Regions from separate parts of the Streptomyces sp. SID14515 genome, predicted to be linked through region 1. Evidence: riboswitches for the same ligand, from Rfam matches in the RefSeq annotation. Region 1 holds a riboswitch; each other region holds the start of a gene.
The links. Region 1 has a riboswitch for cobalamin ahead of G3I54_RS30840 (ABC transporter substrate-binding protein). Riboswitches for the same ligand answer to the same signal wherever they lie in the genome.
Positions count from the first base shown of each region.

Region 2: another riboswitch for cobalamin. It lies ahead of G3I54_RS34315 (CoA-acylating methylmalonate-semialdehyde dehydrogenase); the one in region 1 lies ahead of G3I54_RS30840 (ABC transporter substrate-binding protein).
Region 3: another riboswitch for cobalamin. It lies ahead of G3I54_RS10060 (CbtB-domain containing protein); the one in region 1 lies ahead of G3I54_RS30840 (ABC transporter substrate-binding protein).

Region 1 is NZ_JAAGMH010000130.1:43,419-51,286, reverse strand. It holds gene G3I54_RS30860 (beta-ketoacyl-[acyl-carrier-protein] synthase family protein) at 1-771, shown strand, start outside; gene G3I54_RS30855 (acyl-CoA dehydrogenase) at 846-2,858, shown strand; gene G3I54_RS30850 (acyl carrier protein) at 2,975-3,250, shown strand; gene G3I54_RS30845 (beta-ketoacyl-[acyl-carrier-protein] synthase family protein) at 3,247-4,470, shown strand; cobalamin riboswitch at 4,571-4,758, shown strand; gene G3I54_RS30840 (ABC transporter substrate-binding protein) at 4,817-5,863, shown strand; gene G3I54_RS30835 (iron chelate uptake ABC transporter family permease subunit) at 5,971-7,008, shown strand; gene G3I54_RS30830 (ABC transporter ATP-binding protein) at 7,005-7,796, shown strand.
Region 2 is NZ_JAAGMH010000143.1:22,501-30,368, forward strand. It holds gene G3I54_RS34295 (enoyl-CoA hydratase) at 1-281, opposite strand, end outside; gene mmsB (3-hydroxyisobutyrate dehydrogenase) at 278-1,204, opposite strand; gene G3I54_RS34305 (enoyl-CoA hydratase/isomerase family protein) at 1,201-2,268, opposite strand; gene G3I54_RS34310 (acyl-CoA dehydrogenase family protein) at 2,265-3,419, opposite strand; gene G3I54_RS34315 (CoA-acylating methylmalonate-semialdehyde dehydrogenase) at 3,416-4,918, opposite strand; cobalamin riboswitch at 5,141-5,320, opposite strand; gene cobF (precorrin-6A synthase (deacetylating)) at 5,412-6,203, shown strand; gene G3I54_RS34325 (hypothetical protein) at 6,318-6,515, opposite strand; gene G3I54_RS34330 (TetR/AcrR family transcriptional regulator) at 6,778-7,422, shown strand; gene G3I54_RS34335 (MFS transporter) at 7,518-7,868, shown strand, end outside.
Region 3 is NZ_JAAGMH010000053.1:53,121-60,988, forward strand. It holds gene G3I54_RS10035 (glycosyltransferase family 2 protein) at 1-371, opposite strand, end outside; gene G3I54_RS10040 (hypothetical protein) at 441-2,654, shown strand; gene G3I54_RS10045 (metallophosphoesterase) at 2,973-3,953, shown strand; gene G3I54_RS10050 (4'-phosphopantetheinyl transferase superfamily protein) at 3,950-4,768, shown strand; gene G3I54_RS10055 (histidine phosphatase family protein) at 4,811-5,401, opposite strand; adenosylcobalamin (AdoCbl) riboswitch at 5,528-5,622, shown strand; gene G3I54_RS10060 (CbtB-domain containing protein) at 5,668-5,883, shown strand; gene G3I54_RS10065 (CbtA family protein) at 5,953-6,708, shown strand; gene G3I54_RS10070 (SDR family oxidoreductase) at 6,908-7,714, shown strand; gene G3I54_RS10075 (TetR/AcrR family transcriptional regulator) at 7,747-7,868, shown strand, end outside.

The DNA.
Region 1 (7,868 bases):
GGCGGCCCGAGCCTCGCCCCCGCCACCGCCTGCGCCTCCGGGGCCACCGCCGTCGCCGTCGCCCGCGATCTGCTGCTCGGCGGCAGCTGCGACGTGGTGGTGGCGGGCGGCGCGGAATCGGTGCTCACCCCGCTGGTGGTCACCGCCTTCGCCCGGATGGGCGCGCTGTCCACCCGCACCGGCGACCCGGCGGCCGCGTCCCGCCCGTTCGCCGCCGACCGCGACGGCTTCGTCATCGGCGAGGGCGCGGCGATGCTCGTCCTGGAGCGCGAGGCCGGGGCCCGCGCCCGGGGCGGCCGTCCACGCGCCCTGCTCACCGGGGCCGGGTCCAGCACGGACGCCCACCACCCCACCGCCCCGGCCCCCGACGGACACGGCGCCCAGCGGGCGGTCCAGGCGGCGCTCGACCAGGCGGGCTGGACGCCGCGCGACGTCGACCACATCAACGCCCACGGCACCTCCACACCCCTCAACGACGCCATGGAGACCACCCTCATCTCCCGGCTCTTCCCGCACCGGCCGCCGGTGACCGCGCCCAAGGGCGTCGTCGGACACACCCTGGCGGCGGCGGGCGCGATCGAGGCGGTGGCGACCGTCCTGACGCTGGAACGTTCCGCCATTCCGCCGATCGCCAACCTGGACGCGCTGCCCGACGCCTTCCCGCTCGACTGCGTGACCAAGGAGCCCCGTCAGCAGCGGGTCGAGCGGGCGCTGAGCCACTCCTTCGGCTTCGGCGGCCACAACGTCGCCCTCGCCTTCCAACGCGCCTGATAAACGGGGGCATTTCGGGACGGCGGGGGGTGTCCTCGCCGTTCCTTGATCGTTACTGTGTTGTGACCGTCATGATGAACGACGCGGCCCCGCCGTCCACGAACGAACTGCTCACCGCAGTGCTCTTCGGACCGAACTTCCGTCAGGAACACGGCTTCTGGCGGCGGCTGCTCACAACAGAACCGTTTCGCCGCCCCGGTGGCGGCACCCCCGACGAACGACTCGCCCTCTCCTACCACCGGATGCGCATCCTCAACAACGCGCTCGACAGCGGCGCGAGGCTCGCCGCCGACCCCCGGGCGCTGGCCGCCCTGCACGAATGGCTCGGCCCCGTCGACCCGGCGCTGACCACCGTGGCGGGCATCCACTACAACCTCTTCCTCGGCAGCCTCCTCGACCACGACGCGGGCACGCTGCGCGACTTGTCGGACTTCCTCGCCCTGCGGCGCGTGGGCACCTTCCTCTGTACGGAGGTGGCGCACGGCAACGACGCGGCGTCCGTCGAGACCACCGCGACGTACGACCCCGAACGCGACGGCTTCGTCCTGCACACCCCGCACGCCGGTGCACAGAAGTTCATGCCCAACACCAGCCCCGCCGGAGGCCCCAAGTCCGGTGTGGTGGCAGCCCGGTTGCTCGCCGACGGCGCCGACCGCGGAGTCTTCCTCTTCCTCACCCCGCTCACCGACGCCCACCGCGCCCTGCCCGGCGTCCGGGTGCGCCGGCTGCCCGCCCGGATGGGTTCCCCGGTCGACCACTGTCTGACCTCCTTCGACCGCTGCTTCGTCCCGCGTGACGCGCTGCTCGCCGGACAGCAGGGACGGATCGGCGACGACGGCCGCTTCCACAGCGAAATCCCCAACCGCAGAAGGCGGTTCCTCACCTCCATCGGCCGGGTCACCCCCGGCAAGCTCTCCATGAGCGCCTGCGCGGTCGGCTCCGCCCGGGTCACCCTGGCCATCGCCGTCCGCTACGCCGGTCACCGGATGATCTCCGGATCGCGCGCCGCGCAGCGGGTCCCGGTGTACGCGCACCGCACCCACCACGGGCCGCTGGCCGGGGCGATGGCCACCGTCTACGCGATGAGCCTGCTGCACCGCAGGGCCCTGGACCGCTGGGAGTCGGCCCCGGAGGCCGACCGGGACGAGGCGGAGCGCCTGGTGGCCGTCGCCAAGGGGTGGATCACCTGGCAGGCGCGCGGCGTCATCGTCGAATGCCGTGAACGGTGCGGCGCCCAGGGGCTCCTGGAGAACAACGGCATGACCGAACTGTTCACCGGCATCGAGGGCGCGATCACCGCCGAGGGCGACAACCTCGCCGTGCACGCCAAGGCCGCCGCCGAGATGCTGTTCAGCGCCACCGCCCGGGAAGCGGCCGCCGACGACGGCCCCGGCGAGCTCGACGATCCCGCCTTCCTCGGCCGGCTCGTCGCGGCCGTGGAGGACCTCTGGTTCGCCCGCGCCCGGACGCGGATGAGCGCCGCCCCGCCCGGCGACCCGCTCGGCCGCTGGAACGCCGCCTCCCCGGCCGCGCTGCGCGGCGTCGAGGCGTACGCCTACCGGCAGGCGGACGAAGCGTACGCCGAGGCCGTCGCCGCGCTGCCCGAGGGCGAGGCGCGCGAGCGGCTGACCGAGCTGCGCAGGCTCTTCGCGCTCCAGTGGATCGCCCGCAACAGCGGCGACCTGCTCGCCTCCGGACGGCTGACCGCCGATCAGGTCACCTTTCTGCCCGACACGGTGGAGGAGGCGGTCGCCGCCGTGGCCGCGCACACCCCCGCCCTGGTCGGCTCCTTCGCGCTTCCCGAGCGCCTGATGTCGGACTGGCCGATCGCCGGACCCGGATACGCGGATGTCTACGACGACCCCGAGGGGCCCTGGCACCGGGGCCGCAGGGCGGGAATCCGGGGCCGCGCGGCGGAGTTCGAGCGGCCCGTCTGCGGCAGCCGGAGGCGTCCGCTGCGCGAGAAGGTGGCCGCGCTCGGCACCCGCGGCGTCCTGCTGGCGTACTGGGGAACCACCTCGATGCTCTCCCGATGGTTCGAGAAGCCGCAGGTGAGCGTAGACGAATCGGTTCGCCCCAAGGCGTAACCGGAAGATCGTCATCCAGTTACTTCGGGCGGTGGGTCGCTGCGTTCGACCACCCGCCGCACAGGAAATGCCCGAGCCGGCGCCATGCCGACGAAATGCCGATGAGAGGAATCGCCATGAAGACCATCCACCCCAAGATCACCGAGGTACTCACCGGGACGTTCAAGGTGCCCGCCGCCGAGATCCTGCCGGAGTCCACGATGGACAGCCTGGAGATGGACTCCCTCGCGGTCGCCGAGTTCGCCGTCATCATCAAGGAGACGCTGGGCGTCGACGCCGACTCGGAGAAGCTGTACAAGGACGCCACGCTGGCCGACATCTCCGCGTACATCGACGCGGCCGTCGGCAGCGCGGCGGCCGAGGCCACGGTGCCGGTGAGCAACACCCGATGAAGCGACCCGCCGTCGCCGTCACGGGGCTGGGCATGATCACCCCGGTCGGCCACACCACCGACACCACCTGGGACGGAGTCTGCGCCGGGGAGTCACCCGCCCGCACCGTCCCCGAACTGCACGGCTGCGCCGTCGACTTCGCCTGCACGGTCTCCGGCATCGACCTCGACGACGCGGTCGGCGGCCGGACCGCTTTCCGGATGGGCCGGTACGTCAAGTTCGCCGTCCTGGCCGCCCGGGAGGCGGTCGCCGACGCCGGGCTCGACCCCGAGCACTGGGACGGAGCCCGGGTCGCCGTCGTGGTCGGCACCAGCAGCGGAGGGTCCGCCGGACTCACCGAACAGGCCGTCGCCCTGGAGCGGCGCGGCCCCGAGGCCACCTCGCCCTCGGGCATCCTGCTGACCATCCCGAACATGCCCGCGGCCGAGATCGCCATCCGGATGAAGGCCACCGGCCCCAGCCTCGCCCCGTGCACGGCCTGTTCGTCCGGGGTGACCGCCCTGTCGGTGGCCCGGGACATGCTGACGCTGGGCCACTGCGACATCGCCATCGCCGGGGCCACCGAGTCGATCGTGTTCCCGGTCGCGATGACCGGCTTCGCCCGCTCCGGCGCGGCAGCGCTGCGGGACGGCGACCCCGCCCGCCTCTGCCGGCCCTTCGCCGCCGACCGGGCCGGGATCGTCATGGGCGAGGGCGCGGCGATCATGGTCCTGGAGCGGGCCGAGGACGCCCGGGCCAGAGGAGCCTCCCCCCGGGCGCTGATCGCCGGCACCGGCGCCACCACCGACGCCCACCACCCCACCAGCCCCCACCCCTCCGGGGACATCGCGCGGGCGGCCGTCGACGGTGCGCTGCACGACGCGGGCTGGCGGCCCGAAGACGTCGACCACGTCAACGCGCACGGGACGTCGACACCCCTCAACGACGCCACCGAAGCCGCGATCATCGGCCGGGCCTATCCGCACCGGCCGCCCGTCACCGCCCCCAAGGGCGTACTGGGCCACTGCATGGGGGCGGCCGGCGCCATCGAGGCGGGCCTGACGATCCTCACGCTCCAGCACGGGGTGGTCCCGCCGATCGCGAACCTGGACGCCCCCGCGCCCGGGTTCGACATCGACTGCGTCACCAAGACCCCGCGCGAGGTGCCCGTACGGCGGGCCGTCAGCCACTCCTTCGGCTTCGGCGGTCAGAACGCGGTGATCGCCCTCCAGGCTCCGTAACGGCGGAGTCCGCCGGGCCGGTGCGGCGGGCCGATCCCGCGCCGCACCGGCCCCGCGCCCAGCGGGCCGCCGCACCGCGTCTGATCTGCGGGAAGACGCGTGATAGCTTGCCGGGGCCAGTCGAACCCCAGCGACGGGGTCAGGGAATCCGGTGCGAAACCGGAACTGACGCGCAGCGGTGAGGGGGACGGGCGGGGCCACGGCCACTGGAGCACCCACGTGCTCTGGGAAGGCGTCCCGCCCGGACGAACCCGAGTCCGAAGACCTGCTGGCGCCCGCGCCCGCACCGTGGCGCGGGAACGTACGACGGGCTCCGCGGCTGGGCCCAGAGACACAGAGGTCCTTCGTGCTGTCCACGGCCACTCCCGCCCCGATACGTACCGCCGCCCTGCTCGCCGCGGGGCTCCTGCTGCTGACCGCCTGCGGCGAGGGCGGGAGCACCGGGGCCGCCGACGGGGAGAAGGCCGAGGGCTTCCCGCTCACCTTCAAGAACTGCGGGCGCACCGTCACCGTGAAGGCTCCGCCCCAGCGGGCCGTCTCCGTCGACCAGGGGTCGACCGAGATCCTGCTCTCGCTCGGGCTCGCCGACCGGCTCGCCGGTACCGCCACCTGGAGCGACCCGGTCATGAAGGGCCTGGAGAAGGCCAACGCCGGCGTCGAGCGCATATCGGAGAACCGGCCCTCCTCGGAGAAGGTCCTCGACAAGGAGCCCGACTTCCTCAGCGCCTCCTTCGCCTCGACCCTCGCCAAGGGCGGCGTCGCGCCCCGCGAACAGTTCGAGAAGCTCGGCGTCCCGACCTACATCTCGCCCGCCGACTGCGTCGGCAAGGACAACAGCGGCGGCGGCGACGGAGCCCGTACCGCACCGCTGACGATGGACAGCGTCTACACGGAAGTCCGCGAGCTGGCCCGGGTGTTCGGCGTCCCCGGGCGCGGTGACGCCCTGGTGAAGAAGCTCCGGGCCCGCGTGGCCAAGGCCACCGACGGCGTCGACGCCTCGGACGCCTCCCTCCTCTACTGGTTCTCCGACTCCAAGGCCCCTTATCTCGCGGGCTGTTGCGGCGCCCCCGGCGTCATCACCAAGGAGCTCGGCGCGAAGAACGTCTTCGACGACACCCACGACGAATGGCCCCAGATCAGCTGGGAGACCGTCGCCGACCGCAACCCCGACGTCCTGGTCATCGGCGACCTGAGCCGTATGATGCAGACCGCCGAGAGCGCCGAGAAGAAGATCGAGTTCCTGGAGTCCAACCCGGTCACGAAGACGATGGACGCCGTCAAGAACCGCCGTTACGTGCTGCTCAGCGGCCAGGCCATGAACCCCACCATCCGGACCGTCGAGGGCCTGGAGCGCGTCGCGGCCGGACTGCGCGACTTCGGGCTCACGGGGTGAGTGCCGCGAAGCGGAGGGCGGCGGAGCCCGCGCCGCCTGCGATCCCCGCGACGGAAGCGCGCCCGGCCGCCGCGCAACCCGTCGCCGCCGCCCCGCAGCCGGTCGCCGTGCCGTCCGGGCCGGTGTGGAGCGGCGGCCCGCTCGCCGTCCTCCTCTGGGTCGGCGGCGTCCTGCTCCTGCTGCTCTCCGTCGCGGTCGCCGTGACCATCGGGCCCGCCCGGATCTCGGTGCCCGACGTCTGGTCCGCCGTCGCGGCGCACCTCGGGTTCGGCGTCGGCGACCTCAGCCCGATCCGGGACGGCATCATCTGGAACCTCCGTATGCCCCGCACCCTCCTCGCCGCCGTGTGCGGCGCGGGGCTCGCGGTGTGCGGCACGGTGATGCAGTCCCTGCTGCGCAACCCGCTCGCCGACCCCTTCGTCCTCGGCGTCTCCTCCGGAGCCTCGACCGGGGCGGTCGTGGTAGTCGTCCTCGGGGTCGGCGGGGGAGCGGTGTCGCTGTCGGCCGGGGCGTTCGTCGGGGCCATCTGCTCGTTCGCCCTGGTGCTGCTGCTCAGCCACACCCTCGGCGGCTCCACCGACCGGGTCGTCCTCTCCGGCGTCGCCGCGATGCAGCTCTTCTCCGCCCTCACCTCCTTCGTCGTGATGACCTCCGCCGACGCCGAGCAGACCCGCGGGGTGCTGTTCTGGCTCCTCGGCTCGCTCAGCGGCGTCGGCTGGAGCGAGGTCGCCCTCTGCTCCGCCGTGCTCGCCGTCTGCCTGGTGGTCTGCCTGGCCCACGCCCGTACGCTCGACGCGTTCGCCTTCGGGCAGGACGCCGCCGCCGCGCTCGGCGTGAACGTCGCCCGCACCCGGATCGTGCTGCTCTGCACCACCGCCCTGCTGACCGCCGCCCTGGTCAGCGCGGCCGGGGCGATCGGCTTCGTCGGCCTGGTCCTGCCGCACGCGGCCCGCGCCCTCACCGGCTCCGGGCACCGGCGGCTCCTCCCGGTCACCGCGCTCGCCGGGGCGATCTTCCTGGTGTGGGTCGACACCCTCGCCCGGACCGTCCTGGACCCGCAGGAGGTACCGGTCGGCGTCGTCACCGCGCTGATCGGCGTCCCCGCCTTCGTCCTCGTCCTGTACCGCACCCGGAGCACGTCATGAGCCGCACCACGAACGGTTCCGGAGGCCTGCGCGCCGAGCGGGTCGGCCGGGAGGCGGGCGGCCGGCTCATCCTCGACGGCGTGGACATCGCCCCGCCGCCCGGCTCCACCGTCGGACTCATCGGCCCCAACGGCTCCGGCAAGTCCACCCTGCTGCGCATCCTCGCGGGCCTCCTCGCCCCGGCCACCGGTGTCGTCACCCTGGACGGGAACCCCCTCGCCGGCCTCGGCCGCCGCACCGTCGCCCGCCGGATCGCCGTCGTCGACCAGCACGCGGTCACTCAGGTCGACCTCAGCGTCCTGGACGTCGTACGCCTCGGCCGCATCCCGCACCGGCGCGCCTGGTCCGCCCCCGACCGCACCGACGAGGACGCCGTCGCCGAGGCACTGCGGCGCACCGGGCTCACGGACCGGGCCGGCCAGTCCTGGCACACCCTGTCCGGAGGCGAACGCCAACGCGTCCAGATCGCCCGGGCCCTGGCCCAGCAGCCCCGCGAACTCCTCCTGGACGAACCGACGAACCACCTCGACATCCAGCACCAGCTGGACCTGCTCGCCCTGGTCGCCGAACTCCCCGTCACCAGCGTCGTCGCGCTGCACGACCTCAACCTCGCCGCGATGTTCTGCGACCGGATCACCGTGATGAAGGCCGGCCGGGTCGTCGTGGGCGGCACCCCGGCCGAGGTCATCACCGGCGAACTCATCGAGGACGTCTACGGGGTCCGGGCGGTCGTCACCCCGGAAGGACCCGAAGGACGCCCCTCGGTACGGTTCCTGCCGCGCCGCTGAGCGCCGTACGGTCCTCCCGGTACGCCGCTGAGCGCGCACGGCGCCGGACAGCCCGCCGGGCGGACCCGTGTA
Region 2 (7,868 bases), on a different contig from region 1:
TCGCTGAGATACATATCCGTGTAGCTTTGCGGCTGCATCTCCTTGATGTCCGCCCCGGCCGCGAACGCCTTCTCCCCGCTGCCGGTGATCACGATGCAGCCGACGTCCGGGTCGCGGTCGAGCGCCTCCGTGGCCTCGACGGTCTCCCGCATGACGTCCAGGCTCAGCGCGTTGAGCGCCTTGGGGCGGTTCAGGGTGAGCAGGGCGGTACGGCCCCGGCGCTCGACCAGGATGGTGCCGTACGGGCCCGGGGTGGACGCGGTCTCGCTGTGCTCGCTCATGTGGTGCTGCCTTTCTGCGCATCGGTGGGGTTCGACGAGGCGGCCCGGATGGCCCGGACGATCCCGGAGAAGTCCTGGTCCGCCCCTGGACCCTCGGCGAACCGTGCGTACAACTCCGCTGCTCGAAGCCCCAGTTCGGCGTCGATGCCGCCCGCGCGCAGGGCGTTGGCGGCCAGCCCGAGGTCCTTCGCCATGAGAGGAGCGGCGAACCCGGGGCGGTAGTCGCGGTTGGCCGGACTGGCCGGAACCGGGCCGGGGACCGGGCAGTTGACGGTGAGCGCCCAGCACTGGCCGGAGGCCGCCGACGCCACGTCGTACAGCGCCTGATCGGAGAGACCGAGGCTCTCGGCGAGCACGAACGCCTCGCTGACGGCGATCATCGAGACGCCGAGGATCATGTTGTTGCAGATCTTCGCGGCCTGCCCGGCACCGGCCCCACCGCAGTGCACCGCCTTCTTGCCCATCACGGCCAGCAGCGGCTCGGCCTGTGCGAACGCGCTCTCCTCGCCGCCGGCCATGAAGGTGAGCGTGCCCGCCTCGGCCCCCACCACCCCGCCGGAGACCGGCGCGTCCAGCGACCGGTGACCGGCCGCCTCCGCCGCCGCGTGGGCGGCGCGGGAGTCCGCCACGTCGATGGTCGAGCAGTCGACGAACAGGGTGCCGGGGCGGGCGGCGGCGAGCAGGCCCTCCTGCCCGTACAGGGAGAGGACATGGCGTCCGGCGGGCAGCATGGTGATCACCACGTCCGCGACGGCCGCCGCATCGGCGGCGGACCGGGCCGCCTCGACCCCGTCCGCCACGGCGGCCGACAGACAGGACTCGACGAGATCGTGGCCGAGCACCCGGTGTCCGGCCCTGACGAGGTTGGCGGCCATCGGGCCGCCCATGTGGCCGAGGCCGATGAACGCGACGGTGGTGGTCACCAGGGCACCTCCTGCGGTGAGTCGGATGCGGCGAGGGACAGTTCCTCGCCGCCGGTCGGAGCGAAGTACCGGGCCACGTCCGCGTCTGTTACCTCCACGAGCGTGCCGGGCGACCAGCGAGGGTTCCGGTCCTTGTCGATCACCTGGGCCCGGATGCCCTCCACCAGGTCGGGGGAGGCGAGGGCCGCGCACGAGACGCGGTACTCCTGCTCCAGCACCCTTTCCAGCGGCCCGAGTTCGCGTGCCCTGCGCAGCGCGGCCAGGGTGACCTTCAGCGCGGTGGGCGACCGGCCGAGGATCGTGGCGGCCGCCTCGCCCGCCTCCGGGGCGTCGGAGGCGAGCAGCCGCTCCACGATCTCCTCGACCGTGTCGGCGGCGTAACAGTGGTCGATCCAGGAGCGGTCGGCGTCCAGGACGCCGGCGGGGGCGTCCCGGACGTGACTGTGGAGCACCTGGGCCGGGGCCTCGGTCCGCAACTCGGCGAGGAACGCGGGCAGGCCCTCCTGCGGTACGAAGTGGTCCGCGAGCCCGCACAGCAGGGCGTCCCGGGCGCCCACCACCGCACCGGTCAGGGCGAGATGGGTGCCCAGCTCGCCGGGGGCCAGCGCCAGCAGATAGGTGCCGCCGACGTCCGGCACGAAGCCGATCCCGGTCTCCGGCATGGCCACCTTGGACCGCTCGGTGACGATCCGGACGCTGCCGTGCGCCGAGACGCCGACCCCGCCGCCCATCACGATGCCGTCCATGACCGCCACATACGGCTTCGGGTAGCGGGCGATCCGGGCGTTGAGCCGGTACTCGTCGCGCCAGAACGCGGCCGAGGCCTTGCCGCCCACCCGGGCGTCCTCGTAGATGGACCGGATGTCGCCGCCCGCGCACAGGCCGCGCTCCCCGGCCCCGGTGATGACGACGGCCCCCACCTCGGGGTCGTGTTCCCACCGGTCCAGGGCCGCCGCGATCGTCTCCACCATCGCGTGGGTGAGGGCGTTGAGCGCCTTCGGCCGGTTCAGCGTCAGCACCCCCGTACGCCCCTCGGTGCGGGCGAGCACGAGTTCCTCGGTCATCGCAGGGCTCCCGTCAGGCTCCGGGCCACCATGACGCGCATGATCTCGTTGGTCCCTTCCAGGATCTGGTGGACCCGAAGGTCCCGGACGATCTTCTCGATGCCGTACTCGGCCAGATAGCCGTATCCGCCGTGCAGTTGGAGCGCCCGGTCGGCCACCGAGTAACCCGTGTCGGTCGCGAAGTGCTTGGCCATCGCGCACAGTTGCGGGGCCCCGGCCGCGTTCCGGTCGAGCGCCTCGGCCGCCTGCCGTACCAGGGCGCGGGCCGCCGCCAGTTCGGTCGCCATGTCGGCCAGCCGGAACTGCAGCGCCTGCGAGTCCAGCAGCCGGGCGCCGAACGCCTCCCGGTCCGCGAGATGGGCGAGGCTCCGGTCCAGCGCGCTCTGCGCACCCCCCAACGAGCAGGCGGCGATGCCCAGTCGGCCGCCGTTGAGGCCGTTCATCGCGATGCGGAAGCCGCCGCCCTCCTCGCCGAGCAGCCGGTCGGCCGGGATCCGCACCTCGTCCAGCAGGACCTGCCGGGTGGGCTGTGCGTTCCACCCCATCTTCTTCTCGTTGACCCCGAACGACAGCCCGGGATCGTCGCGTTCGACGAGGAACGCGGAGATGCCCCGGGGTCCGTCGTCGCCGGTGCGGGCCAGCACGATGTAGAGGTGCGAGGCGCCCGCCCCGGAGATGAACTGCTTCGTCCCCGTCAGCACCCAGTGGTCGCCGTCGCGGACCGCGCGGGTGCGCAGCGCGGCGGCGTCGGACCCGGCGCCCGGTTCGGTCAGGCAGTAGCTGCCGAGCTGCTCCATGGTGCAGAGCGCGGGCAGATAGCGGCCGCGCTGGTCCTCGCCGCCGTACCGGTCGATCATCCAGCCGACCATGTTGTGGATGGAGAGATAGCCCGCGATGGACGGGCAGCCGGTGGCCAGGGCCTCGAAGACCAGGACCCCGTCGGAGCGGGAGAGCCCGGAGCCGCCGAGTTCGTCGCGTACGTAGACGCCGCCGAGGCCGAGTTCCGCCGCCTTGCGCAGGACATCGACGGGGAAGTGCTTGTCCTGGTCCCAGGCCACGGCGTGCGGGGCCAGGTGTTCCTGGGCGAAGTCCAGGGTCGTCTCGACGACCGCGAGCTGGTCGTCGGTGAGGAGCGTGGTCACGGCACTCATCCCATGGTCGGAATCGTGAAGCTCGCGCCGTCCCGGATTCCCGAGGCGGGCCAGCGCGAAGTGACGGTCTTCGTACGGGTGTAGAAGCGGATGGCGTCCGGGCCGTGCTGGTTCAGATCGCCGAAGCCGGACCGCTTCCAGCCGCCGAACGTGTGGTACGCGACCGGCACCGGGATCGGCACGTTGACGCCGACCATGCCGGTGTCCACGCGGCGGGTGAAGTCGCGTGCGGTGTCGCCGTCGCGGGTGAAGAGCGCGACGCCGTTGCCGTACGGGTGCGCCGAAGGCAGCCGCAGCGCCTCCTCGTAGTCGGCCGCGCGGACCACGGACACCACCGGGCCGAAGATCTCCTCCTGGTAGATCCGCATGTCCGGCGTGACCCGGTCGAAGAGCGAGGCGCCCGCGAAGAAGCCGTCCTCGTGGCCCTCCAGGGTGAAGTCGCGTCCGTCGACGACCAGTTCGGCGCCCTCCTCGACGCCGAGGTCGACATAGCCGCGGACCCGGTCCACCGCGTCGCGGCCCACCAGGGGCCCGAAGTCGGCGTCCGGGTCGTCCGAGCGGCCGATCCGCAGCTCGGCGATCCGCTCGGTGAGCCTGGCGACCAGCGCGTCGGCGGTGGCCTCGCCCACGGGCACGGCCACCGAGATCGCCATGCACCGCTCGCCCGCCGAGCCGTAACCGGCGCCGATCAGCGCGTCCACCGCCTGGTCCAGGTCGGCGTCCGGCATCACGATCATGTGGTTCTTCGCCCCGCCGAAGCACTGCGCGCGCTTGCCGTGGGCGGCGGCCGTGGCGTAGATGTGCGCGGCGATCGGCGTCGAGCCGACGAAGCCGAGCGCCTTGACGCGCGGGTCCTCCAGGAGGGTGTCCACCGCCTCCTTGCCGCCGTTGACGACGTTCAGCACCCCGGGCGGCAGCCCCGCCTCCAGGAACAGTTCGGCCAGCCGCAGCGGCACCGACGGGTCCCGCTCGGAGGGCTTCAGAATGAAGGCGTTCCCGCAGGCCAGAGCAGGTGCCGCCTTCCACAGCGGAATCATCGCGGGGAAGTTGAACGGGGTGATGCCCGCGACGACGCCGAGCGGCCGGCGCAGCGAGTGGACGTCGATGCCGGACCCCGCGTTGTCGCTGAACTCGCCCTTCAGCAGATGCGGGACACCGGCGGCGAACTCCACCACGTCCAGTCCGCGCGCGAGGTCGCCGTGCGCGTCCGCCACGGTCTTGCCGTGCTCCGAGGACAGCAGCCGGGCCAGCGCGTCCTTCTCCTTCTCGACGAGCTGGAGGAAGCGCAGCAGCACCCGGGCGCGGCGCTGCGGGTTCCACTCGCCCCACTCGCGCTGGGCCTCGGCCGCGTCGGCGATGGCCGCCTCGGTCTCGGAGCGGTCGGCCAGCGGTACCCGGGCCTGGACCCGGCCGGTGTTGGGGTCGTACACATCGCCGTAGGCGCCCGAGGTGCCGGACGTGTGCTTGCCGCCGATGAAATGGGTGAGTTCGCGGACCATGGAAGCCTGCTCTCGTCGGTGAGATCGTCAGGTGAGATCCGGGGATGGCACGCGGCGGCACCGGCGCACGGCGCACCGTCGGTGCGCGGGCGCGGAGGGGCCTGCCGTGGTGGGACGCGAAGGGCGGGGCCCGTCAGGGGGCGGGAAGAACCGCTCGCGGGGACGGACCTGCGGGGCCGTGAATGCGGACCTGTGCCATGCGTGTCTGCTCCATCCTCGTGGAAACACGGAACATCCCGTGGCCGGTATCCTGACTCCCGGATCGACGCCCGTCCTCATGCCTTCCCGACGGCTGCTTCGCCGTCAGTGGCGTGTCCTGCGAGGACGAACTCCCCGGTCACAGTGGCGGGACCGCGCCGGAATCGCACCGGCTTCCCTGACACCACGGGCCTTGAGGGCGTCCGGCTGCGCACCGGCCACCCCGCTGCCCCGAAGATATAGTTGGACGTCCTAGTAAGTCCACCCCGGCTCGCCCCTGGCATGATCGGCCGACATGAGCTACGCACCGCGCCACGTCCTCGTCATCGGCATGGGCGCCGGAGACCCCGACCATCTGACCCTCGCCGCGGTGAAGGCCATGCGCCGGGCCGACGTCTTCTTCGTGCTCGGCAAGGGCAAGGAGAAGGAGTCCCTGACCCGGCTGCGGCGGGACATCCTGGATGAACACCTCACCGGCCCCTACCGCGTCGTGGAGGCCGAGGACCCGTGGCGGGACCGCACCCAGCAGGACGGCGGGCGCTACGCCTCGGCGGTGCGCGACTGGCGTCAGCGCCGGGCCGACATCTGCGAACGCCTGATCACCGAGGAGCTCGCGCCGGGGCAGTGCGGCGCCTTCCTGGTGTGGGGCGACCCGTCGCTGTACGACAGCACCCTCGCGATCCTCGACGACATCCGGGGCCGCGGCACGGTGGAATTCGGCCATGAGGTGATCCCCGGCATCAGCAGCGTCTCCGCCCTCGCCGCCCGGCACCGCGTCACCCTGAACGGGGTCGGCCGCCCCATCCACATCACCCCCGGCAGGCGTCTGGCCCAGGGCTTTCCCGGGGACGACGTCGATATCGTCGTGATGCTCGACGGCCATGAGACCTTCACCCATCTGACGGGCAGGGGCCTGTGGATCCACTGGGGCGCGTACATCGGCACCCCGGACGAGATCCTGGTCTCCGGCCCGCTCGACGAGGTGGCCGAGCGGATCAGCCGGCTGCGCGCGGAGGCCCGCGAGCGGCACGGCTGGATCATGGACACCTATCTGCTGCGCCCGGCACCGGACGCCACGGACGGCTGACGGCACGGACGGGCGGCGGCACGGGCGGGGGCCTACGGCCTGTGTGGCTTACGGGTCCACGTCGAGGCGCGGGCGGCGGCGGCCTCCGCACCTCGTCGTCGGACCTGCGGGGTGTCAGCGCCGGGTCTCGTGCGCCCGGATCACGCCGAGCCCGTGCCCCAGGCTCGGGCACTCGGCGGTCAGGTCGTCGCCCCGCACCAGATAGTCGTGCACCCGGCCGTCCGCCGGCCGTTCGATCGCGCGATACAGCGTGCCGTTCACGGTGATCGTCCAGTCGTCGCCGTCCTGGGCCCACCCGACTGTCTTCTTCATAGGGCGTTTTCCTTTCCTCGGTCGGCATCGCCGGGGTCCGGCGGCCGTGTAGTGGGAAGAAGAACGGCTTGTGACGCTCCGTGGTTCCGCGTTCTCTACGCCATTCGGTTACATCTGGGTCACTGCCTCCGCACAGTCGAGGTCAACGACCTGACCGGCGATCAGGAAGCGCGTGACGAACAGCGGAACGGGCGCGGAACGCCCGTGGCGCTCTCCGCCCACGGAGTAGACACTGTCTACTCCGTGATGCTAGAAGTTCCTCATGGAAGACGAAGTCCCGCTGCGGGAACGACTGGTGGACATCGGCGTCGAGATGGTGGTGACCGAGGGGATCGCGGCGCTGGGGCTGCGGGAGATCGCCCGTCGCGCCGGTGTCTCGCACGGCGCGCCGCGCCGCCACTTCCCGACGCACCGCTCGCTGCTCTCCGCCATCGCGGGGCGCGGATTCGACGCTTTGAAGGACCGGCTCGACACCTCGCTCCGGCCGGACGGCGACCCGCGCGCCCAGCTGTGTCTCCTGGTCGACGTCTACGTCGGATTCGCCGTCGAGCACCGCCCGATGTTCGAGCTGATGTTCCGTCACGATCTGCTGGACGGCGGCGGTGAGGCCGACGGAGGGCCCAGGCTGCGGGAGAAGACCCTCCCGCTGTTCTCCTCGCTCGTAGCCCTGGTCGCCCGGCACCGGCAGGACACCGCCCGGCCGTCGTCCCCCGGGCCGGAGCCCGCCCCGGACGTCGTGGCCGCCGCCCTCTGGGCGAACGTCCACGGCATCGCTCAACTGTGGAGCTGGGGAAGCCTCTCCCTCACCCTCGACGCCCCCTCGCCGGGCGACCCGCACGCCCAGGAGAGCCTCGCGGCGCTGATCGCCCGGACCGTCGACGCCCACCTCGGACCGGCGAAACCGTGACCGTACCCGTGCCCCCGTCCGTACCTCCGTCGACCGGCTCCGCGACCGCCCCCGTCCGGCCCCGCCTCGCCCTCGCGGGCAGTGTCGCCGGGGCGATGATCGTCGCGCTCGACGGCTCCGTCCTCTTCGTGGCCCAGCCCAGCCTTCAGCGCGATCTCTCCGCGTCCCTCGCCCAGGTGCAGTGGACGAGTACGGCGTACCTCCTCGCGGTGGCGAGTCTTCTCGTCCTCGCCGGACGGCTGGGGGACCGGTACGGCCACACCCGCCTGCTCCTGATCGGATCGCTCGGCTTCGGCGCCGCGTCCGCGGGCATCGCCGTGGCGCCCTCGGTCGGCTGGGTCGTCGCGCTGCGCGCCGTACAAGGAGTGTTCGGCGCCCTGTTGCAGCCGGCGACACTGGCGCTGCTGCGCCAGGTCTACCCGCCGGACCGGCTCGGCCTGCCGGTC
Region 3 (7,868 bases), on a different contig from region 1:
GTCACCAGGGCGTCCGGGAAGAGTTCGACCGCGTCGTCGAGCCACAGCTGATGCGTCCACGGATGGCTCGGTCCGCCCGGCGCCGCGCCGAGCGGGCCGCCGCCCCCGCCGCCGCTGCGGCTGTTGCGGCTCGCGATGCGCAGCGCCTGGTTGCGGGGCACGTCCGCGGCCACCGACATGACCTCCACCGCCGGATGCCGCAGCCGGACCGCCTCCGGCGTACCGTCGGTGCTGCCGGTGTCCACGAGATGCACGCCCAGCGTCGTCCCGGCGGGGAGCCCGCGCTGCTCCTCCAGGGCGCGCAGCGCGGACAGGGTCCGCGCGCGGCGGTCGTGACTCGTCATCAGCACGGCCAGGTGGACGGAGTGCACAGCGGGCTCCTCAGCTCCTGAATCTCATCATTCATGCATAAAAGCTGATATTCCGCATAGGCTGGGTGGGTGAGCGTCGAACCGACCACGAACCCGCTCCGGCCCCTCCGGGACCCCGCGTCCCCGCGCCGGTCCGGCCGTCTCGTGCCGGTGCTCGCCTTCCTGCTGGCCGTCCTGTGCGTCAGCACGGTCGCCCTGACCGCGACCGTCCGGTCCACGGTCGCCTCACCCGGCTTCTACCAGGCGGTGCTGGACGAGGAGTCGGCCTACGACCGCCTTTACAGCGAGGTGCTCGTCGACCCGGAGATCTCGCCCGTCACCCGCGACCTGCTCGCGCACCTGCCCGTGCCCGAGGCGCTGGTGACGTCGAACATCAAGGTCGTACTGCCGCCCGCCACGGTCCGGGCCCTGACCGACCAGCAGATCGAGGCGGTGACCGGCTATCTGCGCGGCGACCGCGACGAGCTCCGGCTGACCGTCGACCTGGCCCCGGTGCTGGAGAACCTCGCCGACCTCGCGCAGGTCTACTTCGGCGACCTCGTGGCCAACGTCCAGGGCGGCGACCAGCCGGACTTCGAACGGTTCACCGCCGACCTCGCCACCGCGCTCGACGCCCTGAAGGAGGGCCGGGCACCCGCACTGCCCGCGCTGCCGCTCACCGAGGAGCAGGCGGACCGCGCCGCCGACGCCCTCCTCACGGCCGTACCCGTACAGGAACGGACGGCGCTGCGCCCCGAGATCGAGGTGGCCCTGGGGGAGGGGGACGTATCGACCGCGCTGGCGGCCACCGCGGCCGCCGCGCTCTCCGACGGCTCGCGGAGCGCGGTGGCCGACCTGCGAACCACCCTCCAGAACGGTACGTGGGACCTCACCGACACCCTGACCGCCGCCGGGAACGACCTCACCGCCCTGGAGGAGGCCCGCGACTACGTCCGGCTGCTGACCCTGCTCCAGGCCCTCGCCGTCACCCTGGCCCTGGCCGCTCTCGTGACGCTCTGGTTCACCGGCCCCGCCGCCCCGGCCCGCCGGCTGATGCGGCTGGGACAGGCGCTCGCCTGCGCGGGCGTCCTGACCGCCGTGACCGTACTGCTGGCCCGGCTGATCACCGGGGGACGCCTCCTCGCCGTCCCCTCCTCCTGGGCCCCGAGCGTCACCGCGCTCGTCGACGACCTCCAGCGCAACGCCGTGGACCAGATGGCGGCCACCGGGCTGAGCGCCGCCCTCACGGCTCTCGTCGGCGGCGTGCTGCTCACCGGCGTGGGCTGGGCGCTGCTGGTGCGCCCGAGCCGGATGCCGACCCCGACGGCGATGCGTACGACGGCGGCGGGCGTGGCCTGCGCCGCACTCGCCGGCGTACTGGTCGTGCCGCCCGTGTTCGGCCCGTCCGCACCCCGCCAGTGCCTGGGCAGCAGCCGCCTGTGCGAACTGCGCTACGACGAAGCCGCCTACCTGACCTCGCACAACGCCATGTCCACCACGGCCGACCGGTTCATCGGCCCCCTCCAGGACCCCGACATCACCACCCAGCTCAACACCGGCGTCCGGGCCCTCCAGCTCGACACGTACCGCTGGGAGAGCCCGCAGGACATCGCCGAGCGCCTCGACTCCCCCGAGTTCACCCCCGAGCAGCGCCGCCTGATCTCCGGCGCCATCGACAAGGTCAACCCGCCGCGCGAGGGCCTGTGGCTCTGCCACGGAGTCTGCCGCGCCGGGGCCATCGAACTGGTCCCGGCACTGGAGGACATCGGCGACTGGCTGCGCGCCCACCCCACCGAGATCGTGACGCTCATCGTCCAGGACGACATCAGCCCCGAGGACACCGAGAAGGCGTTCCGCGCCGCCGGCCTGGACGACCTCCTGCACACCCCCTCGGCCGACCCGGAAGCCCCGTGGCCCACCCTGGCGGAGATGATCGACAGCGGCCGCCGACTGGTGGTGTTCGCGGAGAAGGCCGACGGACCGGCGCCCTGGTACCGCAACTTCTACCGGTACGGGATGGAGACCCCGTTCGCCTTCCGGAACCCCTCCGAGATGACCTGTGCGCCGCACCGGGGCGGCACCGGAAAGCAGCTCTTCCTCCTCAACCACTTCATCACGAACGCGGGCGGCAGCCGCCTGGACGCCGGTCGCGTCAACGCCCGGGACTGGGTCCTGGAGCGGACCCGGGCCTGCGAGGAACAGCGCGGCAGCCCGGTCAACTTCATCGCCGTCGACTACACGACGGTCGGCGACGCGCTCGGCGCGGTGAACGAACTGAACTCCCGCCGGACGGAAGCCGACTGACGCCACGCCCTAGGGGGTGTCTTGGCGATCATGCCGGGCTCGCGTGCCCTGGCACCGCGCCTCGCCGCGTTGTCGTCGGTCGGCATGGCTCCGCCATGACTCCCTCCTCCGCCTTGCGATGCACGGCACCAGACCCCGCTCCCTGATCCGGCCTGATCGACAAGACACCCCCTAGGCCGCGACCCCGCCCCGGGCCGACGTGCCCACCCTACGAAACCCCGGGGGAACCGCGAGGGGAGCGTGAGAGGCTACGTACCCAGGGGCTCCCACCGTGCGGACGGAGCCGGACGACCGCGACAGATCAGGAATCAGCTGCCCATGACTCCTCCCAGCGACTCCGCACCGCACGGTGCTCCCGCCGCCGTTCCCGCCCCCGGCGACGGGAACCGACAGCAGGGCGCGGGCCGTCTGCTGGCCGTGAGCGACCTGCACGCGGCGGTGACCGACAACCGGCCCCTCGTGGAGTCCCTGCACCCGACGTCCGACGCGGACTGGCTGATCGTCGCGGGCGACGTGGCGGAGCAGCCCGAGGACATCCGGTGGGCGCTCGCACTCCTCGCGGAACGCTTCGCCCAGGTGATCTGGACCCCCGGCAACCACGAGCTGTGGACCCTGAACAAGGACCCGGTCCAACTGCGCGGCCAGGCCCGCTACGACCACCTCGTCGAGCTGTGCCGGGATCTCGGCGTGACGACTCCGGAAGACCCCTTCCCGCTCTGGCCGGGCCCGGACGGACCGGTGGCGATCGCACCGCTCTTCCTTCTGTACGACTACACCTTCCGCGCCCCGGGAACGCACACGAAGGAGGAGTCGCTCGCCGTCGCGCACGAGTCCGGCATCGTCTGCAACGACGAGTACCTCCTCCACCCGGACCCCTATCCGACCCGGGACGACTGGTGCCGCGCCCGGGTCGCCGCGACCGAACGCCGGCTCGCGGAGCACGACCCCGAGATACCCCTCGTCCTCGCCGGGCACTGGCCGTTGGTGCGGGAGCCCACGTCGGTGATGTGGTACCCGGAGTTCGCGCAGTGGTGCGGCACCGAACTGACCGCCGACTGGCACCGCCGCTTCAACGTCACCGCCGTCGTCTACGGCCACCTCCACATCCCCCGTACGACCTGGTACGACGGGGTGCGCTTCGAGGAGGTCTCCATCGGCTACCCCAGGGAGTGGCGCGAGCGGGGGCACCCGCGCGGCCTGCTGCGGCAGATCCTCCCGTACGAGGGCGACCCCGCCCCGCCGGCCCGTACCGACGCCGAACCGTCCGCGCGGCCGCGCACCCCCGGAGGCACATCGTGATCGAGCTGCTGCTGCCCGCCGACGTCTCCTGTGCCGCGACCCGCGCGGACAGCGTCCCGGACGGAACCCTCTTCCCGGAGGAGGAGGCGCTGATCGCCAAGAGCGTGGCCAAACGCCGGAACGACTTCGCGACGGCCCGTGCCTGTGCCCGGCGCGCCATGGCCGGACTCGGCCTGCCGCCGGTGGCCGTGCTCCACGGCCACCGCGGAAGACCGCTGTGGCCCGAGGGAATCGTCGGCAGCCTCACCCACTGCGCCGGGTACCGGGCGGCCGCGCTGGCCCGTGCGAAGGACGTGCTGTCGCTGGGCATCGACGCGGAACCGCACGCCCCGCTCCCCAGCGGCGTACGGGAGTTGGTGACGCTGCCCGCCGAGCGCGAGCGGATCGGTCCGCCCGCGGCGGAGGGCACGGGCGAAATGGACTCGGGCGAAATCCACTGGGACCGGGTCCTGTTCAGCGCGAAGGAGAGCGTCTTCAAGACCTGGTATCCGATCACGGGCCTCGAACTCGACTTCACCGAGGCCGACCTGACGTTCCATCGGGCCGACGGCGGTCCGGGCAGTCCGAGCAGCCCGGACGGCCTGAGCGGCCTGGGCAGCCCGTCCGGTCTCTCCGGCCCGTCCGGCCTCTCCGGGCCGGGTGACAGTGACGGTCCTCGGGACGGGGTGGCCGCCGAGGGCTCCTTCGCCGCCCGTCTGCTGCTCACCGACCCGGCGCTGCCGACGACCCTGCACGGGTTCTGGCGGATCGAGGACGGGATCGTCGCCACGGCTGTGCTGGTCCGGCCCGACTGGCGGGACGGCGAGGCGGCGTGACGTTCGGCCGACCGGCCGGGACAGCGCGACGTGCCGTGACGGTCAGCCGGCCGGGGGAGCGGTCAGGGGGCGGCCCAGTGCCACATTCCACCGGCCCGACCGCCCGCTGAGTTCGGTCAGCGTCAGCGGGGCGACGTCCAGCCGCCAGAATGCCTCCGCCGGCAGCCGCAGACCGTGGACGACCGCTGCCCGGACGACGGCGGCCTCGGCCACCGCCAGGACGCTCGTGCCGGGTGCGTCCGGTCCGCCGAGGGAGTCCAGCCACCGCCCGATCCTCCCGACCAGGTCGTGCAGCGACTCGCCGCCGTGCGGAGCCGCCGAGGGGTCGCCGAGCCATGCGGTCACCTGCGCGGGTTCGGCGGCGGCCACCTCGTCGAGACGGCGGCCGGCCCAGCGCGCCAGGTCCCAGCCGGCCAGGGCCGGTTCGGCCCGCGCCGCCAGGCCGAGCGCCGCGGCGGTCTCGCGGCACCGCTCGGAGGGGCCGCTCAGCGCGAGCCCGGCTTCCGGCACCGCGCCGGCCGCGGCCCGCGCGCGCTCCCGGCCGGACCGGTCCAGCGGAGCGTCACCGTCGAAGCGGGCCTCCCGCAGCGCCGCGTTCATCGCCGGTGAGATCAACATCACCCGTACTGTCATGTTCCTGCCCTCACTCCTTCACCGTGGGCCCCAACGTCCTGTAGCCCCAAGGGATCCGCGCTCCGCGGCTCCGCAGATTGGACCATGGCGGCACCTGCGTACAGGCGGTATGGTCACGTCGACCATGACGAGGGTGTGACGGAAGTCCGGTGAGAATCCGGCACGGTCGCGCCACTGTGAACCCGCATCCGTGCGGGGAAGTCAGACCCGGCACCTTCGTCCGAGGCACCACGACAGGGACGCGTGTTCCCACAGGAGGTACTGCGATGGCACAGTCCGCCGTTCCCGCAACCGGGACATCCGCGATCACTCCGATCTCGGCGAAGGCCCTCGCCCCGTGGGCGGTCTTCTTCGGCATTCTCATGCTCGTCCTGCTGTACTTCGTCGGCGCCGAACAGGGCGCCACCGCGCTCATCTCGGGCGAAGGCGTCCACGAGTGGGTCCACGACGGCCGCCACCTGCTCGGCTTCCCCTGCCACTGAGGCGCCTGCGGTGCCTGAAGCACCAGGGAATCAGCGGACACGGGAAGCAAGAGAAATCAGGAAACCATCGTGAACTCCATATCTGTCAGAGCTCTGCTCGTGCGCGGCATGCTCGCGGGCCTGATCGCGGGTGCGCTCGCGCTCGCCGTCGCCTACTTCCTCGGTGAGTCCCAGGTGGACGCGGCCATCGCCCTCGAAGAGGCCCACAGCCACGACCACGGCGGCGGCGAGGAGCTGGTCAGCCGCACCATGCAGGCGACCGGCGGACTCGCCACCGGCGTCCTGGTCTTCGGCGTCGCCGTGGGCGGGATCGCCGCCCTCGTGTTCTGTTACGCGCTGGGCCGCATCGGCGACTTCGGCCCCCGGGCCACGGCTGCGCTCATCGCGGGCGCCGCCCTGCTCACTGTCTACGTCGTGCCGTTCCTGAAGTACCCGGCGAACCCGCCCGCCGTCGGCAACCCGGACACCATCGGCAAGCGCACCACCTTGTTCTTCCTGATGGTCGCCCTCAGCGTGCTGCTGGCCGTCGCCGCCGTCATCATCGGCAAACGGCTCGCTCCACTACTGGGCAACTGGAACGCCACCATCGTGGCCGTCGCCGGCTTCGTTCTGCTGATCGGCCTCTCCTACGCCTTCCTGCCCTCCTTCGACGAGGTGGGCAAGGACTTCCCGGCCGCCCTGCTGTGGGAGTTCAGGCTCTCGACGCTCGCGGTCCAGGCGACGCTGTGGAGCGTCTTCGGCGTGGTCTTCGGCTATCTCACCGAACGCCTTCTGACGCCCGCGGCCGGTGCCGCGACGCCCCGCACCGCGAGTGCGGTGAACTGAGCGGATCGCCCGCACACGACAGAACCCGCCGGGGGCCTTACCGGCGGGTTCTGTCGTGTGCGGGCAGGGCGGAAGAGGGGTAGCGATGTTTATTATCATTGCTACGTTCGCGAGGTAGCGCCGCTACGGCGACGGTGTTAGCGTTGATCTCATCGGGTTTCACGGGACCGCCGCGACCCCAGTCGCCAGGAGCACTGCCATGACCGAACAGTCCGCATCCGTACCCACATCCGCATCCGCATCTGCGTCCTCCGCGCAGGCCGCGCGCGCCGGTGACGCGCCTCGCCGGGTGGCCGTGGTCACCGGGGGCTCGCGGGGTATCGGCCGTGAGAGTGCCGAACGGCTCGCCGCCGACGGCTTCGCGGTCGTCGTCAACTACGCGGGCAACCGGACCGAGGCGGAGGCCGCCGTCGCCGCCATCACCGCCGCGGGCGGTGAAGCCTTCGCACAGCAGGCGGACGTGGCCGACGAGGTCGCCGTCGCGGCGCTCTTCGATGCCGCCGAGGAGACGTTCGGCGGCGTCGACGTCGTGGTGCACGCGGCGGGGGTCATGGCGCTCGCGCCGCTGGCCGAGCTCGAACTCGACACGCTCGACCGGATGCACCGCACCAACATCCGGGGCACGTTCGTCGTCGACCAGCAGGCCGCTCGGCGGTTGCGCGAGGGCGGGGCCATCATCAACTTCTCCAGTTCGGTGCTGTCGCTTGCCCTGCCCGGCTACACCGCCTATGCCGCGACCAAGGGCGCCGTCGAGGCCATGACCCTGATCCTCGCCCGCGAGCTGCGCGGCCGCGACATCACCGTCAACGCCGTCGCGCCCGGGCCGACCGCCACCGCCCTGTTCCTGGACGGCAAGGACGAGGAGACCATCGCGCGGATGGCCGCCCAGCCGCCGCTGGAGCGGCTGGGCGCCCCGCAGGACATAGCCGAGGTGGTCTCCTTCCTCGCCGGCCCGGCCCGCTGGGTCAACGGCCAGGTGCTGCGGGCCAACGGCGGCATCGTCTGATCGCCGCCGTGCCGCTTGATAGCGTCCGTCCGGTGAGTACGAGCACCCGCACACGCATCCTGGAAGTGGCCGCCACCCTGGTCAGGGAGTCGCCCGACGGCGATATTTCCACGCGCGCCGTGTGCGAGGCGGCGAAGGTCGGCGCCCCGGCCCT